Regions from separate parts of the Nocardia sp. NBC_01327 genome, predicted to be linked through region 2. Evidence: riboswitches for the same ligand, from Rfam matches in the RefSeq annotation. Region 2 holds a riboswitch; each other region holds the start of a gene.
The links. A riboswitch is a leader RNA that binds a small molecule or an ion and turns the genes downstream of it on or off. The one in region 2 is predicted to bind cobalamin.

Region 1: linked by a shared signal. The riboswitch ahead of OG326_RS09335 (CbtB domain-containing protein) and the one ahead of OG326_RS32225 (FecCD family ABC transporter permease) in region 2 are both predicted to bind cobalamin.
Region 3: linked by a shared signal. The riboswitch ahead of metE (5-methyltetrahydropteroyltriglutamate--homocysteine S-methyltransferase) and the one ahead of OG326_RS32225 (FecCD family ABC transporter permease) in region 2 are both predicted to bind cobalamin.

Annotation. Positions count from the first base shown of each region.
Region 1 is NZ_CP108383.1:2,144,306-2,150,481, forward strand. Features, by position in the region: gene OG326_RS09320 (MAB_1171c family putative transporter) at 1-593, shown strand, start outside; gene OG326_RS09325 (histidine phosphatase family protein) at 727-1,290, opposite strand; gene OG326_RS09330 (CbtA family protein) at 1,287-2,144, opposite strand; gene OG326_RS09335 (CbtB domain-containing protein) at 2,166-2,375, opposite strand; cobalamin riboswitch at 2,414-2,552, opposite strand; gene OG326_RS09340 (short-chain fatty acyl-CoA regulator family protein) at 2,610-4,034, opposite strand; gene prpD (2-methylcitrate dehydratase PrpD) at 4,189-5,691, shown strand; gene prpB (methylisocitrate lyase) at 5,691-6,176, shown strand, end outside.
Region 2 is NZ_CP108383.1:6,965,546-6,971,721, reverse strand. Features, by position in the region: gene OG326_RS32230 (ABC transporter ATP-binding protein) at 1-696, opposite strand, end outside; gene OG326_RS32225 (FecCD family ABC transporter permease) at 1,107-2,138, opposite strand; cobalamin riboswitch at 2,173-2,312, opposite strand; gene OG326_RS32220 (TetR/AcrR family transcriptional regulator C-terminal domain-containing protein) at 2,788-3,372, opposite strand; gene bioB (biotin synthase BioB) at 3,481-4,518, shown strand; gene bsaP (biotin synthase auxiliary protein BsaP) at 4,613-4,828, shown strand; gene OG326_RS32205 (DUF2567 domain-containing protein) at 4,828-5,541, shown strand; gene OG326_RS32200 (hypothetical protein) at 5,615-5,791, shown strand; gene OG326_RS32195 (NUDIX hydrolase) at 5,868-6,176, opposite strand, start outside.
Region 3 is NZ_CP108383.1:2,767,562-2,773,737, reverse strand. Features, by position in the region: gene rsmD (16S rRNA (guanine(966)-N(2))-methyltransferase RsmD) at 1-330, opposite strand, end outside; gene OG326_RS12185 (pyruvate carboxylase) at 327-3,731, opposite strand; cobalamin riboswitch at 4,058-4,253, shown strand; gene metE (5-methyltetrahydropteroyltriglutamate--homocysteine S-methyltransferase) at 4,397-6,176, shown strand, end outside.

The sequences.
Region 1 (6,176 bases), 4.3 Mb from region 2:
TCGGCAAAACCCTCGCGCTGGTGGCCGCATGGGCGGGAATCTCGGCCCGCCGCTTGAATATCGACATCGCCCCCGCCTTCGCCAGTATCGGCGCGGCCATCATGCTGTTCGGCTACCTGTGCCCGTCGCTGCTACCGCAGGCGATGGCCGGCATCCAGCGCACCCGCGCCTATCCCCGGCTGTATCCGCTCTGGTCGGCACTGTGCGCGGCCGCTCCCGAAGTCACGCGCGTGGTGCCGAATACCCGTGGAATCTCCCGCGATCGGCTGTACCGCCGGGTCATCGAGATCCGCGATGCCCTCCTGCTCCTGCAGCCGTATCTGAGCCCCGAAATCACCGCTCGGGCAGAGCAAGTCGCCGACGAGCTGAATATCCCCGCCGGCGAGCGAGCGGCGGCAGTAGAGGCCGCCCGCATCGCGCATGCCCTGCGCGCCTATCTGAGCGAGTCAGCTCCGATAGACGCCGGCGAGACCTTCCGCCGCCCCGACCGCCCCACCTTCATGGGCGAAATCGCCTGGCTGGTAGCAGTTTCCACCGCATATCACCGCTCACCGATCGTGGTCGCGATCCGAACCAGCGAAACCAGCACCTGACGGAATCGCCCTTTGCCGCTATCCTTTCCGATGCGGGCGTGGTGTTCGATATCCCCTTCATCGAACACCACGCCCGTCCAAACGCATTGACCTGCTGCGGATTCCGTGTAATTAGCGGGGCAGCACTCGGTAGTCAGAGGGGCAGTGCGGTCTCGCGCAATGTCCATGCGCCGCCGCGCTGGTGCAGGGTGGTGGCGCTCAGTGGCGGGATATCGATGCGCCAGAAGGATGTTGCGGGCGCGGACAGTGCGATCAGGATCGTGGCACGTATGACAGCGGGGTGCGTGACCGCGAGAATGCGCTGTGGGTCTTGGGCGAGGGTGTCCATCCACGTGCGGACGCGCTCGATGAGGGCGGTGATCGATTCGCCGTCGTGTGAGCGGTGATCCGGATCGGTCAGCCAGCCCATCAGCTGTTCGGGGGCGATATCGCCCATGCCGGAACCGGTCCAGGCGCCGCAATCCAGGTCGCGCAGTGCGGGTTCGGGGCCGGCGGTCAGGCCCAGCTGTGCGGCGGTCTGGGCCGTGCGGGCCTCCGGGCCGGCCTGGATCAGGTCGGCCCGGAGGGTGCTGTGATCAGCTTTCTGCACGGAGCGCAGGCCCAGCTCGCTGAGGGGTTCGTCAGCGGCGAATCGCGCCGCTGCCATGGCCTCGGTCATGGCGTGCGAGATCAGCGTGAGCCGGGTGACCGCGCTCATGCCGGGGAAGCCGCCGCGACGATCGGTGCGGGACTGGTCTGGCGGCCGAACAGGCGCGGCGCCAGGGTGGCGAATCCGACTCCGATGACCGTCCACAGAATCAGCTGGGCGGCAAAGGAATAGAACCGGAACAGGAACAGGTCGTCGGCCGGGAATCCGGGGTAGACGATCTTGCCGGACGGATCGGTCAGCGGCTGCGGCGTCTCGGTTGTGAAATCACCGAACTCGGACTTGTTGGCCGAGAGATGACCCAGCGACGGCAGCAGTGCGATCACGATGCCGACCACCACCGCGAAGGCCACGCCGGCCACGATCGTCGCGTTCCAGTTGCCCAGTCGCGCTTGCAGTCTGCGACCCAGCCAGATCGCGCCCAGCAGCAGAATGCCGGTGATCACGATCATTGCCACGTACAGACCCGTGCGCTCCTTGATGGTGTCCGGATGCCCGATCGACGGCGGATTGGCCGGGTACTTCAGGAACGGGACACCGTAGAACACCAGGAACATGCCACCGGCCACCACCAGCGCGAGATTGCGCGGGGTGAGCTTGCCGACCCGGCCGACGCATACGCAGTACGCGGTCGCGAACAGCGCGCCCATGGCGATGCCGAACAGGATCATGCCGAAGCCGATACCGACATTGGACTGGATGCCCCGGCTGAAGATCTCCGGGCCCATATCGGCCATCGGTTTGCCCGCGGCCTTGTCCAAGGCCATCTGGGCGTCGTCGCGGCCGGACTCGTAATCGATGGCGCGGCTGATGACCGGTTCAGCCAGGATGCGGGCGAACAGGAACGCCAGAAGACCTCCGAGCGCCCCTACGAGCAGGCCCCGGAAGATGATTCGCTTTTCCATTGTGTCGACTCTCTTCCCTGATTAATGGCAGGGGAAGCCGAGGAAATGCCGAGCGTCGTGCACGAACTCGTGCACATGCATATCGCTGCCGAAGATCGAGACAGCGCCCTGATCGATGCCGATGAAGTAGTAGGCGAGCAGCGCCAGCAAAGTGGTGCCCGCCAGCCACATGGCCGTCGTGGGGAGCGAAAGTGTTTCCACCCCGGATTGGGGGACGTAAGACGTAGCCATGAAACTCTCCTGAACCTTGCGGGGATGTACGCGTCCCCGGTCGTTGGTATTGCACGGCTCTTCGAGTGTCTGACTCGCACGTCCGGAAAGGGAAGTGCTCACAGTGGCGCGACCGTCCTGGGTTTGCACCAGGTTCCTCGAATCATCGCTCACATCACCATACGAAACCCCTGATGCGCTGGTCAATCGGGGTGCCAACAGATGAGATCGCGCCATCGCGCGGCGGCCGCGGGATCAGCCCGCCGCGGTGGGCACGTACGGGATGTTGAGGGAACTGTTGTCGTCCACCCGAATCGGTCGGCCCAGCTGCGGGAATGCCCGCTGTGCGCAGTCGGTGCGCTCGCAGACCTTGCAGCCCGCACCGATCGGCACCGCGCTGCGCGGGTCGTCGATCGGCAGGCTGTGCGAGTAGACGAGCTTGTGCGCGTATGCCAGATCGCAACCGAGTCCGATGGCGAAGTCGCGCTTCGGCGAGAGGAAGCCGGGCGTGTTCTCGTCGGTGGTGCGGGCCAGCCACAGGTAGTTGCGGCCGTCGGGCATGCGGGCGATCTGCCTGCGAATGCGCCCCGGCGTGGAGAACGCCTCGTGCACCACCCACAGCGGGCAGCTGCCGCCGACCCGGGAGAAGTGGAAAGCGGTGGCGGACTGCCGTTTCGAGATATTCCCGGCCCGATCGGTGCGGACGAAGAAGAACGGCACCCCGCGCTTCCCGGGTCGCTGCAGGCTCGAGAGCCGATGACACACCGTTTCGAAGCCGACCTCGAACTTGGCGGCCAGCAGTTCGATGTCGTAGCGCAAAGTCTCTGCCGCATCCCAGAATTGGGTGTACGGAAGGATGAGCGCACCGGCGAAGTAATTGGCCAGGCCGATGCGCAGCAGGCTGCGGGAGCGATCCGGCATGGTCTCGGCCTCGTCGATGAGATCGGCAATGGCCGGGCCCTGTGTGAGAAAGGCCAGCTGGGTGGCCAATTGGAAGGCGCGCTGACCCGGCGTGAGCCGGCGGGCCAGGGTCAGGACGCGGGCCTGCGGATCGTAGAGGCGCTTCGGGCCCGGATGGTCCGGGTCGTCGGTACGGATCACCACCGCGATGCCGTGCTGCTCGCGCAGCAGCAGGGTCAATTGCAGATCGAGTCCGCCGAGGGTGAGCCCGCTGCGGGAGAACAGTTCTTCGGCGGCGGCATCGAGCGCGGGCACATGATTGCGGCGATCGTAGAAGTAGTCGCGCACATCTTCGTAGGGCATGGCGACGGTGGGATCGCCTGGGACACCGTCGATTCCGGCCGATACCCGTTCGAGTTGCTCCGTCGCGCCGCGCAGCCGCCGATGCAGTCCCACCAGCATGCGCCCAGCAGCCGGGATGCGCGCCACCAGATCGTCGATCTCGGCGGTGGTGATTCCGGCGCCCTCGGCGTCTTCGGCGAAGACGTCCTGTAGGTCCGCGATCAGCCGGGCATCGGTATCGGCGGCGAAGAAACCCATATCGAGATCGAAACTTGAATTGAGCCGCAGCAGCACCGGCACCGTCAGCGGTCGCTGGTCGTGCTCGAGCTGATTGATGTAACTGACCGAAAGCCCGAGCAGCTTGGCCATCGCCGATTGCGAGAGCCCCCGCTGTTCCCGCAGCGTGCGCAACCTCCCGCCCGCGTACATCTTCTGCATGGTCGAAATCTAGCACTTCATACTTTTACAACTTTTACAAATTCACCGATTGCCTTCCACAAAAATAGGCATTTGCGGGGTATATCCCTCAATTCTCATGCTGTGTAGCGTGCGAAAAGTACCCGGTGAAATCGATGTCTGGAGGTCCTCGGCAGTGAAGAATCATCTCGTTCGCACGCACCGTTCCGCGGAGCAGTTCCCCCGCGAAGAACATCTCGCCTGGCGTATCGCGGAGGTTGCCGCGGATCCGGTGGCGGTCGCCGCGGAAACGCAGGAGATGATCATCAACCGGATCATCGACAATGCGGCCGTCGCCGCCGCCTCGGTGACCCGGCGGCCGGTGGCCAATGCTCGCGCCCAGGCGCTTTCGCATCCGTACCTGCCCGGCTCGACCGTCTTCGGCGCCGGCGGCTCGTACTCACCGGAGTGGGCCGCGTGGGCCAATGGAGTCGCGGTGCGCGAGTTGGACTTCCACGACACCTTCCTGGCCGCGGAGTACTCGCATCCCGGCGACAATATTCCGCCGATCCTGGCCGTCGCCCAGCACGCCGGCCGCACCGGCGCGGATCTGATTCGCGGCCTTGCCACCGGTTACGAGATCCAGATCGATCTGGTGCGCGCAATCTGCCTGCACGAGCACAAGATCGACCACGTCGCCCACCTCGGCCCCTCGGCCGCCGCGGGCATCGGCACCCTGCTCGGCCTCGAGACCGAGACCATCTATCAGGCCGTCGGCCAGGCGCTGCACACCACCACCGCGACCCGGCAGTCCCGCAAGGGCGAGATCTCCAGCTGGAAGGCGTACGCCCCCGCCTTCGCCGGGAAGATGGCCGTCGAAGCCGTGGACCGCGCGCTGCGCGGCGAGGGTGCGCCGTCGCCGATCTGGGAGGGCGAGGACGGCGTCATCGCCTGGCTGCTCGGCGGACCGAAGGCGGAGTACTCGGTGCCGCTGCCCGGACCGGGTGAGGCCAAGCGCGGCATTCTGGACTCCTACACCAAGGAGCATTCGGCCGAGTACCAGAGCCAGGCGCCCATCGACCTGGCCCGCCGCATGCGCGATCGGATCGGCGACCTCGACCAGATCGCCTCGATCGTGCTGCACACCAGCCATCACACCCACTATGTGATCGGCACCGGTTCGGGCGATCCGCAGAAGTTCGATCCCCAGGCCTCGCGCGAAACTCTGGACCACTCGGTCATGTACATCTTCGCGGTCGCCCTGCAGGACGGCGCCTGGCACCACGAGCGCTCGTACGCGCCGGAGCGGGCCCAGCGCCCCGACACGATCGAGCTGTGGAACAAGATCTCCACCGCCGAGGACCCGGAGTGGACCCGGCGCTACCACTCCACCGACCCGAACGAGAAGGCCTTCGGCGCGCGCGCCGAGATCACGCTCAAGAGCGGTGAGGTCATCACCGACGAGCTGGCCGTCGCGGATGCGCATCCGCTGGGCGCGCGGCCGTTCGCCCGCGAGCAGTACATCGCGAAATTCCGCACGCTCGCCGAGGGCGTGATCGAGCCTGCCGAGCAGGACCGCTTCCTCGAGGTAGCGCAGCGCACCGCCGAACTCTCCGCCGCCGAACTGTCCGGACTGACCTTCACGGTCTCCGAAGACGTGCTCGCCCGCGCCCCGAAGCTGCCGAAGGGACTCTTCTGATGACAGGTCTGCTCGCGGCGGCCACCTCGGCCGCGGACAAGCGCGCGGCGTTCCGCGCGGGACTCGCCTCCGATCGGATCCAGCGTTACCCGGGTGCGTTCAATCCGTTGGTGGCCAAGCTGATTCAGGAGATCGGCTTCGAAGGCGTGTACGTCTCCGGTGCGGTGCTCTCCGCTGAATTGGGGCTGCCCGATATCGGACTCACCACGCTGACCGAGGTGGCGGGGCGCGGTCAGCAGATCGCTCGTATCACCGATCTCCCGGTGCTCATCGATGCCGATACCGGCTTCGGCGAACCCATGAGCGCGGCGCGCACCGTGACCGTCCTGGAGGACGCCGGCATTGCCGGATGCCACCTGGAGGACCAGGTCAACCCGAAGCGCTGCGGACATCTCGACGGCAAAGCCGTTGTCCCGACCGCGGAAATGGTGCGACGGCTGCGTGCGGCGGTCTCCGCCCGGCGCGATCCGAACTTCATCGTCTGC
Region 2 (6,176 bases):
GCTGATCAGCAGATGTGGTCGACCGGTATCCGGATGCGGAACCCGAATGGCATGCACACCGAACACGGTGTCGAGAACCTCGGTCCGCAAAGCGATATCGGGCGGTTCGAGCGGATGCGCCCGGCCCTCGTGCAGCACCAGCACCCGATCGCAGTGCTGATCGGCCAGCGCCAGATCATGCAGGCTGGTGACCACCGTGCGATCCAATCCCCGTGCCAATTCCAGCAATTGCAGCTGATGGGTGACGTCGAGATGATTGGTCGGCTCATCGAGCAGCAGCAGCGGCGTCTCCTGCGCCAGCGCCCGCGCCAGCAGCACCCGCTGCCGCTCACCCCCGGACAGCCTGCTCACCGCCCGCCCCGCGAACCCCGCCAAATCCACACTCCGCAAGGCATCTTCGATGGTCTGCCGCTCCTCGGGACCGCCCCCACCCCACGGCGGCAGATACGGCGTCCGCCCGAGCGCCACCAATTCCCCGACCAGCAAATCCTCCGACGCCGACTGATCCTGCGCCACGAACCCCACCCGCCGAGCCCGCTCCCGGGCCGAAAGCCGGTGCAGCTCCCGCCCCTCCACCACAACCTGCCCCCGCACCGGCTTCACCAGCCCGGCAAGCGTCCGCAACAGCGTCGTCTTCCCACTCCCATTGGGCCCGACAATCCCCACCGTCTCCCCGGCTCGAACCGCAAACCCCACCCCCTCCAACACATTCCGCCGCCCAGCCGCACACCCCAACTCCCGCACCACCAACGCATACTCATCGGCTGGCGTGCTTCCGTCGGCTGGCGTGCCTTCGTCGGCTGGCGTGCTCCTGCCTGCGAGCATCCCCCCGTTATCCCGGCGCGCTTGTGGCCGGGATCCAAACCTGCTGCCGCTCAGCCGATCCCGGTGGATCCCGGCCACAGGCATGCCGGGATGTCGGGGTGCGGCTCCCGCATCGCCGTTGTCTGCCAGGGATCCAGTTGTCGCCCCTGCCTTTACCGCGGCGTCCTTTACCGCAGCGTCCTTTACCGCGGCGTCGTGGCCTTTCGTGGCGGCAGCGTCGTCGACTCCCGCCGCCGCGGTGATGTCCTCCGAAACCGGCTCCGACCCAGTGCCGTTGTCGGTCATGCCGCACCGAATCGGTAACGGCGACGGCCCATGAGGATGAGGAAGGCCGGTGCGCCGATCAGGCCCGTGAGGACGCCGACCGGGATTTCGGTGGGGCGCACCAGGACCCGGGTGGCGGCGTCCGCGACCACCAGGAAGAACGCACCGCAGAGGGCGGCGGCGGGGAGGAGTGCGCGGTGGCGGGGGCCGACCAGCAGGCGCGCGGCGTGGGGGACCACCAGGCCGACGAAGCCGATGCCGCCGGAGACGGCCACCAGCACGCCGACGAGCACCGCCAGCAGGACGAAGAGCGCGATTCGCAGCTCGCGCACGGGAACTCCCACCGAGGCGGCGGCATCCGCGCCCAGATTGAGCGCGTCCAGCCAATTGGCGGCGATCAGCAGCGCCAGCAGGCTCGCTCCGACCACGCAGGCGGGCAACAGGATTCGCGTCCAATCCGCCCCTGAGAGACTGCCCAGCAGCCAGAACAGCACCGATTGTGCGGCGGCCGGCTCACTGCTGCGGAAGATGAGATAACTGCTGAGCGCCGCGAAGGCGGAGCCCAGCACAGTCCCGGTGAGCACCAATCGCAGTGGAGTTAGCCCGCCCTGCGCCATGGCGATCAGGAATACCGCTGCGGCGGCGACCAGCGCCCCCGCCAGCGCCCCGGTCGACAGCGCCCACATCCCCGCTCCCGCGAACATCCCCGAGGTGATGACCGCCGCCGCACCGACCCCGGCCCCGGAGGAGACGCCCAGCAGATACGGATCGGCCAGCGGGTTGCGCACAAGTGTCTGCATAGCCGCCCCCGCCACCGCGAGCCCCGCACCGACAATGGCCGCGAGCACCGTCCGCGGCACCCGCAACTGCCACACAATCGTGTCCAGCCCCAGATCCTCGGGCGCGAGCCCACCGATCCGCCGCCGCACTACCTCGACGACCGAAGACACCGGAATGTTCTCGGCCCCGAACCCGGTCGCGATCACCATGGCGACCACCAGCAGCACCCCCAGCAGGGGCAGAGCGATCGAAAGCCGCGCACGACTCATCGCTGAAACTCCATCGGCAACCCGCGGCCTCTCCAGAGAACTCCGTGGCAGGGGAGGTCTGACTCGCATCCGAACAGGTCCGGACACTCACAGTGGCGCGACCGCTCCGGACTCACACCGGATTCCCACACCTGCCGACAACAACAGCCCCGAACCCTACCCCGCCGCCCGATAAGTCCGATTTGCTACCCAATCGCCACCCCCGAACCACGAGCGCCCCCGTCGACAACACATCTCTGGCCGCACAACGCTTGCACACGCTGTGAGATCCAGAGACGCGCTGTGAGATCCAAAGACGTGCTGTTCGGCCAGAGACGTGCTGTTCGGCCAGAGGCGCGCTGTTCGGCCAGAGGCGCGCTGTTCGGCCAGAGGCGCGCTGTTCGGTACGAAGCAGCGCTGCCCCGCGGTGCTCTCTTCGGCGGCGCAGCCTATGTCGGAGGCAAACAGATAGTGCTGGCGTTGTTCGGTGCGGCCGCGTGCTGTTCGATCCGAAGACGTGTTTTCCGATGCGCCGTGAGGCGGTTGGCTCTGGGTGGGCTGGTTTGGCGCCCATTCGGATCAGTCCGTGGATGTACCGACAGCACCGGATTTGTCGCAGCCGAACAGCTCTGGTGAGAGCTGTTCTGTATGAGGGCGGTGATGGAGCCGGTCAGCGGACTCGGGTGCCGAGGAGGTGGCGGACGCCGCTGATGAAGAGTTGCAGGCCGAAGTCGAAGCGGGCGGTGGCGTCGGGGCTGTCGTAGAGGGGGGAGGATTCTTCGGCGAGGGCGCCTACGGAGTCCATTTGCATGCGGGATTGCTCGTCAACCGTCTGGCCGAGGACGTAGTAGAGCAGGGTGTAGGCGGCGAGGTCGGCTTCCTCGCGGGTCATGCCGGCGCGAATCGCCGCCCCTGCCAGGCGTTCCCGGCCCTTGCTGGTGGTGAGCCTGGAAGCGTATGTGGCCGAGACCAATTCGGCGCCGTCGCGGTAGGCGAGCAGGCAGGAGCGGAGGCGGTGCGCCAATTCGGTGATCTGGCCGGACCATTCGCCGGATTCGACAGGTTCGTCCATGGGCGCCAGCACGCGGTCGGCGACGGCGCCGAGCAGCGCCTGCTTGTTCGGGAAGTGCCAGTACAGCGCGCCGGGCTGCACATGCAGGGAACTCGCGAGCCGCCGCATGGTCAGATCGGCGAGTCCGTACTGATCGAGGATGGCGATGGCCCCGTCGACCACGTCCGTGCGGTGCAGTTGCACTGAGATTCCGACCCCTTCGTGTTCCGGCTCACGTTCCGGACTGCTAGCCTACCCTGAACACCGTTCAAGTTGCTCGGCCACACCGGCCGGATGAAGGGATTCGCGCGCATGACCCAGGCAGCCGTCAGGACCGAAGCCGCAAGCGCGGCAGGGGAAGACATTCTGACGATCGCGCGCGAGCAGGTGCTCGAGCGCGGCGTCGCACTCAATCAGGAGCAGACCCTCGAGGTATTGCGCCTCGGCGACGATCGGCTCGAGGAGCTGCTCGCTCTCGCCCACGACGTGCGCATGAAGTGGTGCGGCCCCGAGGTCGAGGTCGAGGGCATCATCTCCCTCAAGACCGGCGGCTGCCCCGAGGACTGCCACTTCTGTTCGCAGTCCGGCCTTTTCCAGTCGCCGGTGCGCGCCGCCTGGCTCGATATCCCGAGCCTGGTCGAGGCCGCCAAGCAGACCGCCAAATCCGGCGCCACCGAATTCTGCATCGTCGCCGCCGTGCGCGGCCCGGATGCCCGGCTCATGGCGCAGGTCGCCGCGGGCGTCGAGGCCATTCGCAACGAAGTCGACATCCAGGTCGCCTGCTCGCTCGGCATGCTCAACCAGGAGCAGGTCGATCAGCTCGCCGCCATGGGCGTGCACCGCTACAACCACAACCTCGAGACCGCCAAGTCGCACTTCCCGAACGTGGTCACCACGCACTCCTACGAGGAGCGCTGGGACACCCTGCGCATGGTGCGTGAGGCCGGTATGGAGGTCTGCTCCGGCGGCATCCTCGGCATGGGCGAATCCCTGGAGCAGCGTGCCGAATTCGCCGTCCAGCTCGCCGAATTGGAGCCGGACGAGGTCCCGCTGAACTTCCTCAACCCGCGCCCCGGCACCCCCTTCGGCGACCTCGAGGTGCTGCCCGCCTCCGACGCGCTGCGCGCCGTCGCGGCCTTCCGCCTCGCCCTGCCGCGCACCATCCTGCGCTTCGCGGGCGGTCGTGAGATCACCCTCGGCGATCTCGGCGCCAAGCAGGGCATCCTCGGCGGCATCAATGCCGTCATCGTCGGCAATTACCTGACCACCCTGGGCCGACCCGCCGAGGCCGATATCGATCTGCTCGGCGAGCTCAAGATGCCGATCAAGGCGCTCAACGAATCCTTCTGAGCGCAGCGGGCCATCGGAAGCCGGTACCGTACATACAGGTACCGGCGCAGCTCGTCGAGGCTGCACTTCACAGAAGCTGAGCACTGAGGTGGTCGTGGATATAGAGGAGCGCTACAACCCCTTCACGGGCAAGCGGGTGGTGCCGGGTCTGGAAGACGCCGTCCCCGCCGCTGCCGCCCTGGGTTTGGAGCCGCCGCGGTTCTGTGAGAACTGCGGCCGCCGCATGGTCGTGCAGGTGAGCCCGGACGGGTGGTGGGCCAAGTGCTCGCGCCACGGCGTGCTCGACTCCAGCAGCCTGGAACACCGCTAGTGGCAACCACATTCACCGCTGCCGAGCAGCCCGGAGTGCGCGTCGGATTTCTGATGCGCGAGGCCCGCGCGGCAGCGGTGGTCTTCGCCGCCATCGCGGCGGCGAGCGCGCTCGCGGGCGTGATCTGGGGTTTTCTGGCGCCCGCCGAACAATTGCTGGTGATCGATCCCGACCGCGGCGCCGCGCTGACGGGGGAGAGCACCCACCGTTTCGACGCGGTCGCCGTCTTCGTGCTCATCGGAGTGGTGACGGGGGTGCTCACCGCGGCCGCCGCCTGGCGCTGGCGCCGGGCCCGCGGACCGGTGCTGCTGCTCGGACTGCTTGCCGGTTCGGCGCTGGGGTCCTCGGTCATGCGCTGGGTCGGCGAGGCCGTGGCGCAGCAGCGGCATACCCGGCCGCCGCATCCCGCCGTGCACACCATCGTGGAGTTCGCGCCCACGGTCGAGGGCTGGTCCGCCCTGCTGGTCCAACCCCTGGTCGCAGGGCTGGTCGTGCTGATTCTGGCCGCGCTGAGCACCACCGACGATCTGGGCACCGGACACTATCTGCCGTTCCGCGGGAACCCGCCGCAGCCGCCCGCCTTCGCGCCCGGCCAGTTCGGCTCCGACATCACCTACGGGCCCTACGGCGGCACCCAGCCCTACGGCCCGCGTGATCCGGTGGTGCCGTTCGAATCCTCCGACTCCGTCCCGGAGACCGATCGCACGCAGTGAAAATCGCTGGAGCTTCCCCGCGATTCTCCCTACCCTGAGGCATCGAGTTCACGACACCGCAGGGGGATCGGCCATGAAAGCCGCTTCGCACGCCGATCGTGCCCCGCAGGCTCCCGAAGCGCCGGCGGAACGACCGGATCTCAGCGCCTGGCGCCAGCGCCACGCACTACGGCAATCCAATGCCGCACAACCGATTCCGAGTGCGCGCACCTACCGTCGCACCGCCAAGCATCGCAAGCGGGAGTGGTAGCTCCACGCATCTGTGCGACCTCTCGGCTCGGCCGTAGTGCTGGGGGAGTGGCAGCGCCCGCACGCGGTGCGACAGGTCAGCTCGGCGGCCGCAGTGCCGCGAATTCATCGGTGACCCGGATCTCGGACTCGGCGAAACGGTAGACCGCCGCCGGTCGACCGCCCGCGCGACCGGGAGAGGTTGTCGCGCCCGTCGGCGTGATCACACCCCGGCGGGTAAGCACCCGTTGCAGATTCGTGGTGTCCACCTCGTATCCCAGTGCCGCGCAATAGGTTTCCCGCAGTGTCGACATGGTGAACCGCTCCGGCGCCAGGGCGAACGCGATATTCGTATAGGACATCTTCGCCGCCAGTCGATTTCGCGCGTGTTCGACAATGCCGCCGTG
Region 3 (6,176 bases), 4.2 Mb from region 2:
TACTGCGCTGCGGCCGAGCAGGGAGGCGACCGTAGTGGTGCGCAGGTCCGCGCCGGAGAGACCGAGGTCGGTCATATTGCCGCGAATCACCGTGGCGGCCTTGCGGTCGGCTTCGACCAGCAGGGCGTGGGACGCGCCACGGGACAGGGCTTCCAGGCCGAGCGCGCCGGAACCGGCGTACAGGTCCAGGACGCGGGTGTCGTCGAAATCCATGCGGGAGGCGAGCATATTGAAGAGCGCCTCGCGGACACGGTCCGAGGTGGGGCGGGTGCCCTCGGGCGGGACGCGTAGCCGGCGTCCGCCCGCGGTGCCTCCGATGATCCGGGTCATTCGGCGGCTGTCTCGGTGATGTTCACGTCCACCAGCAGATCCCCGCCTTCGACCTGCTGGACCTTGCTGATGGCGACCCGGCGCACCGTGCCCGCCCGCGGGGCGGTGATGGCGGCCTCCATCTTCATGGCCTCGATGGTGCCGATGGTGTCGCCCGCCGTGACCGAATCACCTTCGGAGACAGCGAGGGTGACCACGCCGGCAAACGGTGCGGCGATATGGCCGGCGTTGTTCTTGTCTGCCTTCTCGGCGGCCGGGACCTCACTGGCTATGGAGCGGTCCCGCACGGTGATGGGGCGGAGCTGGCCATTGAGGATGCACATGACCGTGCGCATACCGCGCTCGTCGGGCTCGGAGATGGCTTCCAGGCCGATGAGCAGCGTGACGCCCTTGTCCAGCTGGACGCGGTGCTCTTCGTCGTGGCGCAGGCCGTAGAAGAACTGGTTGGCGGACAGGCCGGTGGTATCGCCGAACTTCTCACGGTGCGCGAGGAATTCGGCGGTCGGGGCGGGGAACAGCAGCCGGTTCAGCGTCCCGCGCCGCTCTTCGGAGCTACCGGCGAGGCCCGCTTCGTCGGTGGCGGTGAGCTGGGTTTCCGGCTTGGCCGGACCACGACCGGCAAGCGCACGGGTGCGGAACGGTTCAGGCCAGCCACCGGCCGGAGTGCCGAGTTCACCACGCAGGAAACCGATCACCGAATCCGGAATGTCGTAACGACCCGGATCGGAAGCGAAATCCTCGACATCAACACCGGAGCCGACGAGCGCCAAAGCCAGGTCGCCGACGACCTTGGAGGACGGGGTCACCTTGACCAAACGACCCAGAAGACGGTCGGCCGCAGCATATTTGGCCTCGACCTCCTCGAACTGATCACCCAGACCCAGCGCAATCGCCTGCTGCCGCAGATTCGACAACTGCCCGCCGGGAATCTCGTGGGTGTACACGCGTCCCGTCGGGCCCGGCAGCCCGGATTCGAAGGGCCCGTAGACCTTGCGCAGCGACTCCCAGTACGGCTCCAGGTCACACACATTCTGCAGGCTCAGCCCGGTATCGTGCGGTGAATTCGCCGCTGCGGCAACGATTGCCGACAGCGCGGGCTGACTGGTGGTACCGGCCATCGGCGCACTCGCACCGTCGACGGCATCCGCTCCGGCCTGCCACGCCGACAGATAGGTGGCGAGCTGCCCGCCCGGGGTGTCGTGGGTGTGCACATGCACCGGCAGGTCGAATTCGCGCCGCAGCGCGGTCACCAGGGTCGCGGCGGCCGGTGCACGCAGCAGGCCCGCCATGTCCTTGATGCCGATGATGTGCGCCCCGGCCTCGACGATCTGCTCGGCGAGCTTGAGGTAGTAGTCGAGGGTGTAGAGGTTCTCGTTCGGGTTGGACAGATCGCCGGTGTAGCTCATGGCGACTTCCGCTACGGCAGTGCCGGTTTCGCACACCGCGTCGATCGCCGGGCGCATCTGATCGACATTGTTGAGCGCGTCGAAGATACGGAAGATATCGATGCCCGTTGCCGTCGCTTCGGAAACGAAAGCGCGCGTGACCTTTTCGGGGTAGGGCGTATAGCCGACGGTATTACGACCGCGCAGCAGCATCTGCAGGTTGATATTCGGCACGGCTTCACGCAGTACGGCCAACCGCTCCCACGGATCCTCGTACAGGAACCGCAACGCCACGTCATACGTTGCCCCACCCCAGCATTCGATAGACAGCAGCTCCGGCGTCAAACGCGCGACATGCCCCGCCACATCCAGCAGACCATTGGTCCGCACCCGGGTGGCCAGCAGCGACTGGTGCGCGTCACGGAAGGTGGTGTCGGTGACCGCCACACCGGGCTGCGCCCGCAGCGCCCGGGCGAAGCCCTCCGGCCCCAGTTCCAGCAGACGCTGCCGCGATCCGGCCGGCGGCGGCACGGTGGTGTCGATGGCGGGCAGCTTGTCGTGCGGGTACAGCTTCGTGGGCCGGGTCCCGTGCGGCTTGTTCACGGTGACGTCGGCGAGGTAGTTCAAGATCTTGGTGCCGCGGTCGGCCGAGCTCTTCAGCGTCAGCAGCTGCGGGCGCTCGTCGATGAACGAGGTGGTGACGCGTCCGGCCCGGAAGTCCGGATCGTCGAGCACCGCCAGCAGGAACGGAATATTGGTCGTGACGCCACGAATGCGGAACTCGGCCACCGACCGCCGGGCGCGGGCCATGGCGGTCTGGAAGTCGCGGCCGCGGCAGGTGAGCTTCACCAGCATAGAATCGAAGTACGCACCGACCTCCGCACCGACATTGGTACCGCCGTCGAGGCGCACACCCGCGCCGCCGGGACTGCGGTAACCGGTGATACGACCGGTGTCCGGGCGGAAGCCGTTGGCCGGATCCTCGGTGGTGATACGGCACTGCAGGGCCGCGCCCCGGATGACGATCGAATCCTGGCTCAACCCAAGATCTTCCAGGGTCTCCCCCGCCGCGATCCGCATCTGCGACTGCACCAGATCCACATCGGTGATCTCCTCGGTCACCGTGTGCTCCACCTGAATACGCGGATTCATCTCGATGAATACGTGATTGCCACGCTCATCCAGCAGGAACTCCACCGTCCCCGCGCAGGAATAGTTGATCTCCTTCGCGAATGCCACCGCATCCGCGCAAATCCGCTCCCGCAGTGCAGGATCCAGATTCGGCGCGGGCGCCATCTCGATCACCTTCTGATGCCGCCGCTGCAACGAACAATCCCGCTCGAACAGATGAATCACATTGCCCCGCTGATCAGCAAGAATCTGCACCTCGATATGACGAGGATTGATCACCGCCTGCTCCAGGAACACCGTCGCATCACCGAACGCCGACTCCGCCTCCCGCGCAGCGGCTTCGATGGCCTCACGCAACTGCGCCTTGTCCGCGACCCGGCGCATACCGCGCCCGCCACCACCGGCCACAGCCTTCACGAAGAGCGGGAAGTGCATGCTCTCGGCAGCGGCGACCAATTCGTCCACCTCCGAGGACGGCTCACTGGAGGCGAGCACCGGCAATCCGGCGGCCTTGGCGGCGGCGATCGCGCGCGCCTTGTTACCGGTCAGCTCGAGCACATGCGCCGACGGCCCGACGAAGGTGATGCCCTCCGCCGCACACGCTGCCGCCAGATCCGGGTTCTCGGAAAGAAATCCGTAGCCGGGGTAGATGGCGTCGGCGCCGGCGGACTTGGCCGCGCTGATGATCTCCGCAATGGACAGGTACGCGCGTACCGGATGTCCGGGCTCGCCGATCTGGTACGCCTCGTCGGCTTTCAAACGATGAACCGAGTTGCGGTCCTCGTACGGAAACACCGCGACGGTGCCGATGCCGAGTTCGTAGGCCGCGCGGAATGCGCGAATGGCGATCTCGCCGCGGTTGGCGACCAGGACTTTGGAGAACATTCGCCTAAGGTACCTGCCCCGGTATGCCCGGCGGGCATCGAAGCCGGGTTCGCAGCAATCTTCACAGTCACATACCGGGCGGTTGCGAATTTCTGTTCATCACCTGGACACATGCACTCCTGTGAGGTCCACGCATTGCGGCCGCCGGGGTTCGCCGACTTGCTAAGTCGAGTCGGTGAAGAGCCGCCGGTACGGACCGGCCGGCATACCCGTCGGTAGGGGCGAAGCGCTGCCCCGCGCCGGGCCGACCGGCGGAGCCGATATGCTCGTATTGCAATCGGTTCGCTCGGTGCGTGCGTTGGAGGCCTCCGCCTATCGCACCGCGCGTCGAAGCTTCCGCACTCGACCTCGAATGCGGATGTGAGAGGGAAGCTGGTGAGAATCCAGCACTGTCCCGCAGCGGTATGCAGGAACGACCGCCGTCACAAGCACTGGGTTCATACCTGGGAAGCGACGGCCACTAGGTCGGCCGAGAGGCCGGTGCCTGCGAGTCCGAAGACCTGCCGAATGCGCCGGGTACGCCGTACCCGGCGGTCTCCGCCTCGTGGACTGGGTGGACGGACCGGTGCTTCCCGCACGCCGTATCGACGTCGCGCCCGGGGACTCCTGCGTTCGTGCTCACCTGTGGCGTCGACCAGTGGCATTGGAACATTTGGAGCACAGCCGTGACCAACAATTCCCCTTTCACCGCAACAGTTCTCGGCCTCCCCCGGATCGGGCCCAACCGTGAACTCAAGCGCGCGACCGAGTCCTACTGGGCGGGACGCAGCGGTGCCGACGAACTGCACGCGGTCGCCGCGCAGCTGCGCCGCGCCCAGCTCACCGAGCTCGTCGCGGCCGGACTGGATTCGATTCCGGTCGGCACCTTCTCCTACTACGACCAGATCCTGGACACCGCGGCCATGTTCGGCGCGCTGCCACCGCGGGTCACCGGTATCGCCGATCCGCTGGACCGCTATTTCGCGGCGGCGCGCGGCAATGATTCGGTCGAACCCCTGGAAATGACCAAGTGGTTCGACACCAACTACCACTACCTGGTGCCGGAGCTGGGCGCACACACCGAATTCACGCTGAACGCCGAGAAGATCCTCGCCGAGCTGCGCGAGGCCCTGGAGCTCGGCGTCCCCGCCCGTCCGGTCGTGATCGGCCCGGTCACCTTCCTGAAGCTGGCCAAGGACGCCGAGGGTGATCCGCTGCGGCGCATCGACGCCCTGCTGCCGCTGTACATCGACCTGCTGGGTCAGCTCGCCGCGGCGGGTGCGCAGTGGGTGCAGCTCGACGAGCCGGTGCTGGTCACCGATCTGACCGAGGCCGAGCTCACCGTCGTGGGCCGGGTGTACGAGGAACTGTCGGCGCTCGCCGAGCGGCCCGCGCTGCTGGTGGCCACCTATTTCGGCCGCCCGGGCGCGGCCCTGCCGGTGCTGGCGGCGACCGGGATCGAGGGCATCACCCTGGATCTCACCGCCGGGGCCACCGTCGATGCCATTGCGGCGATCCCGGCACTCGCGGGCAAGCTGATCGTGGCCGGTGTGGTGGACGGCCGCAATGTGTGGCGCACCGATGCCGATCGCGCGCTCGCCGTGCTGGGCACACTGCTCGGCAGCACCGGCGCACTGGTGGTATCGACCTCCTGCTCACTGCTGCATGTGCCGTATTCGCTTGCGGCGGAGACCGATATCGATGCGGCGCTGCGCTCGTGGCTCGCCTTCGGCGCGGAGAAGGTCGCCGAGGTGCGCCTGCTGGCCACCGCACTGCACGAGGGCACCGAGGCGGTGGCCGATGAATTGGCCGCTGCCCGTGCGGCTCACGCGGCCCGCGCCACCGATCCCCGGCTGCGCAATGACACCGTGCGTGCCCGCCTCAGCGCACTCGGCGAGTCCGCCACCCACCGCGCCCCGGCCGCGGATCGCCGTGTGCTGCAACAGGAACGGCTGCAGCTGCCGCTGCTGCCGACCACCACGATCGGCTCCTACCCGCAGACGACCGCGATCCGCAAGGACCGCGCGGCCTTCACCAAGGGCGCGATCACGGCCGAGCAGTACCGCGATCGCATGCGTGCCGAGATCGCCGATGTCATAGCGCTGCAGGAGAAGCTGGGCCTGGACGTGCTGGTGCACGGCGAGCCCGAGCGCAATGACATGGTGCAGTACTTCGCCGAGCAGCTGACCGGCTTCCATGCCACCGCACATGCCTGGGTGCAGTCCTACGGCAGCCGCTGCGTGCGCCCGCCGATCCTGTACGGCGATGTGACACGGCCGAATCCGATGACGGTCGAGTGGATCGCCTACGCACAGTCGCTCACCGATAAGCCGGTCAAGGGCATGCTGACCGGTCCGGTCACCATTCTCGCGTGGTCGTTCGTGCGCGACGACCAGCCGATCGAGGACACCGCCCGCCAGGTGGCGCTCGCGATTCGGGACGAGACGGTCGATCTGCAGGCCGCGG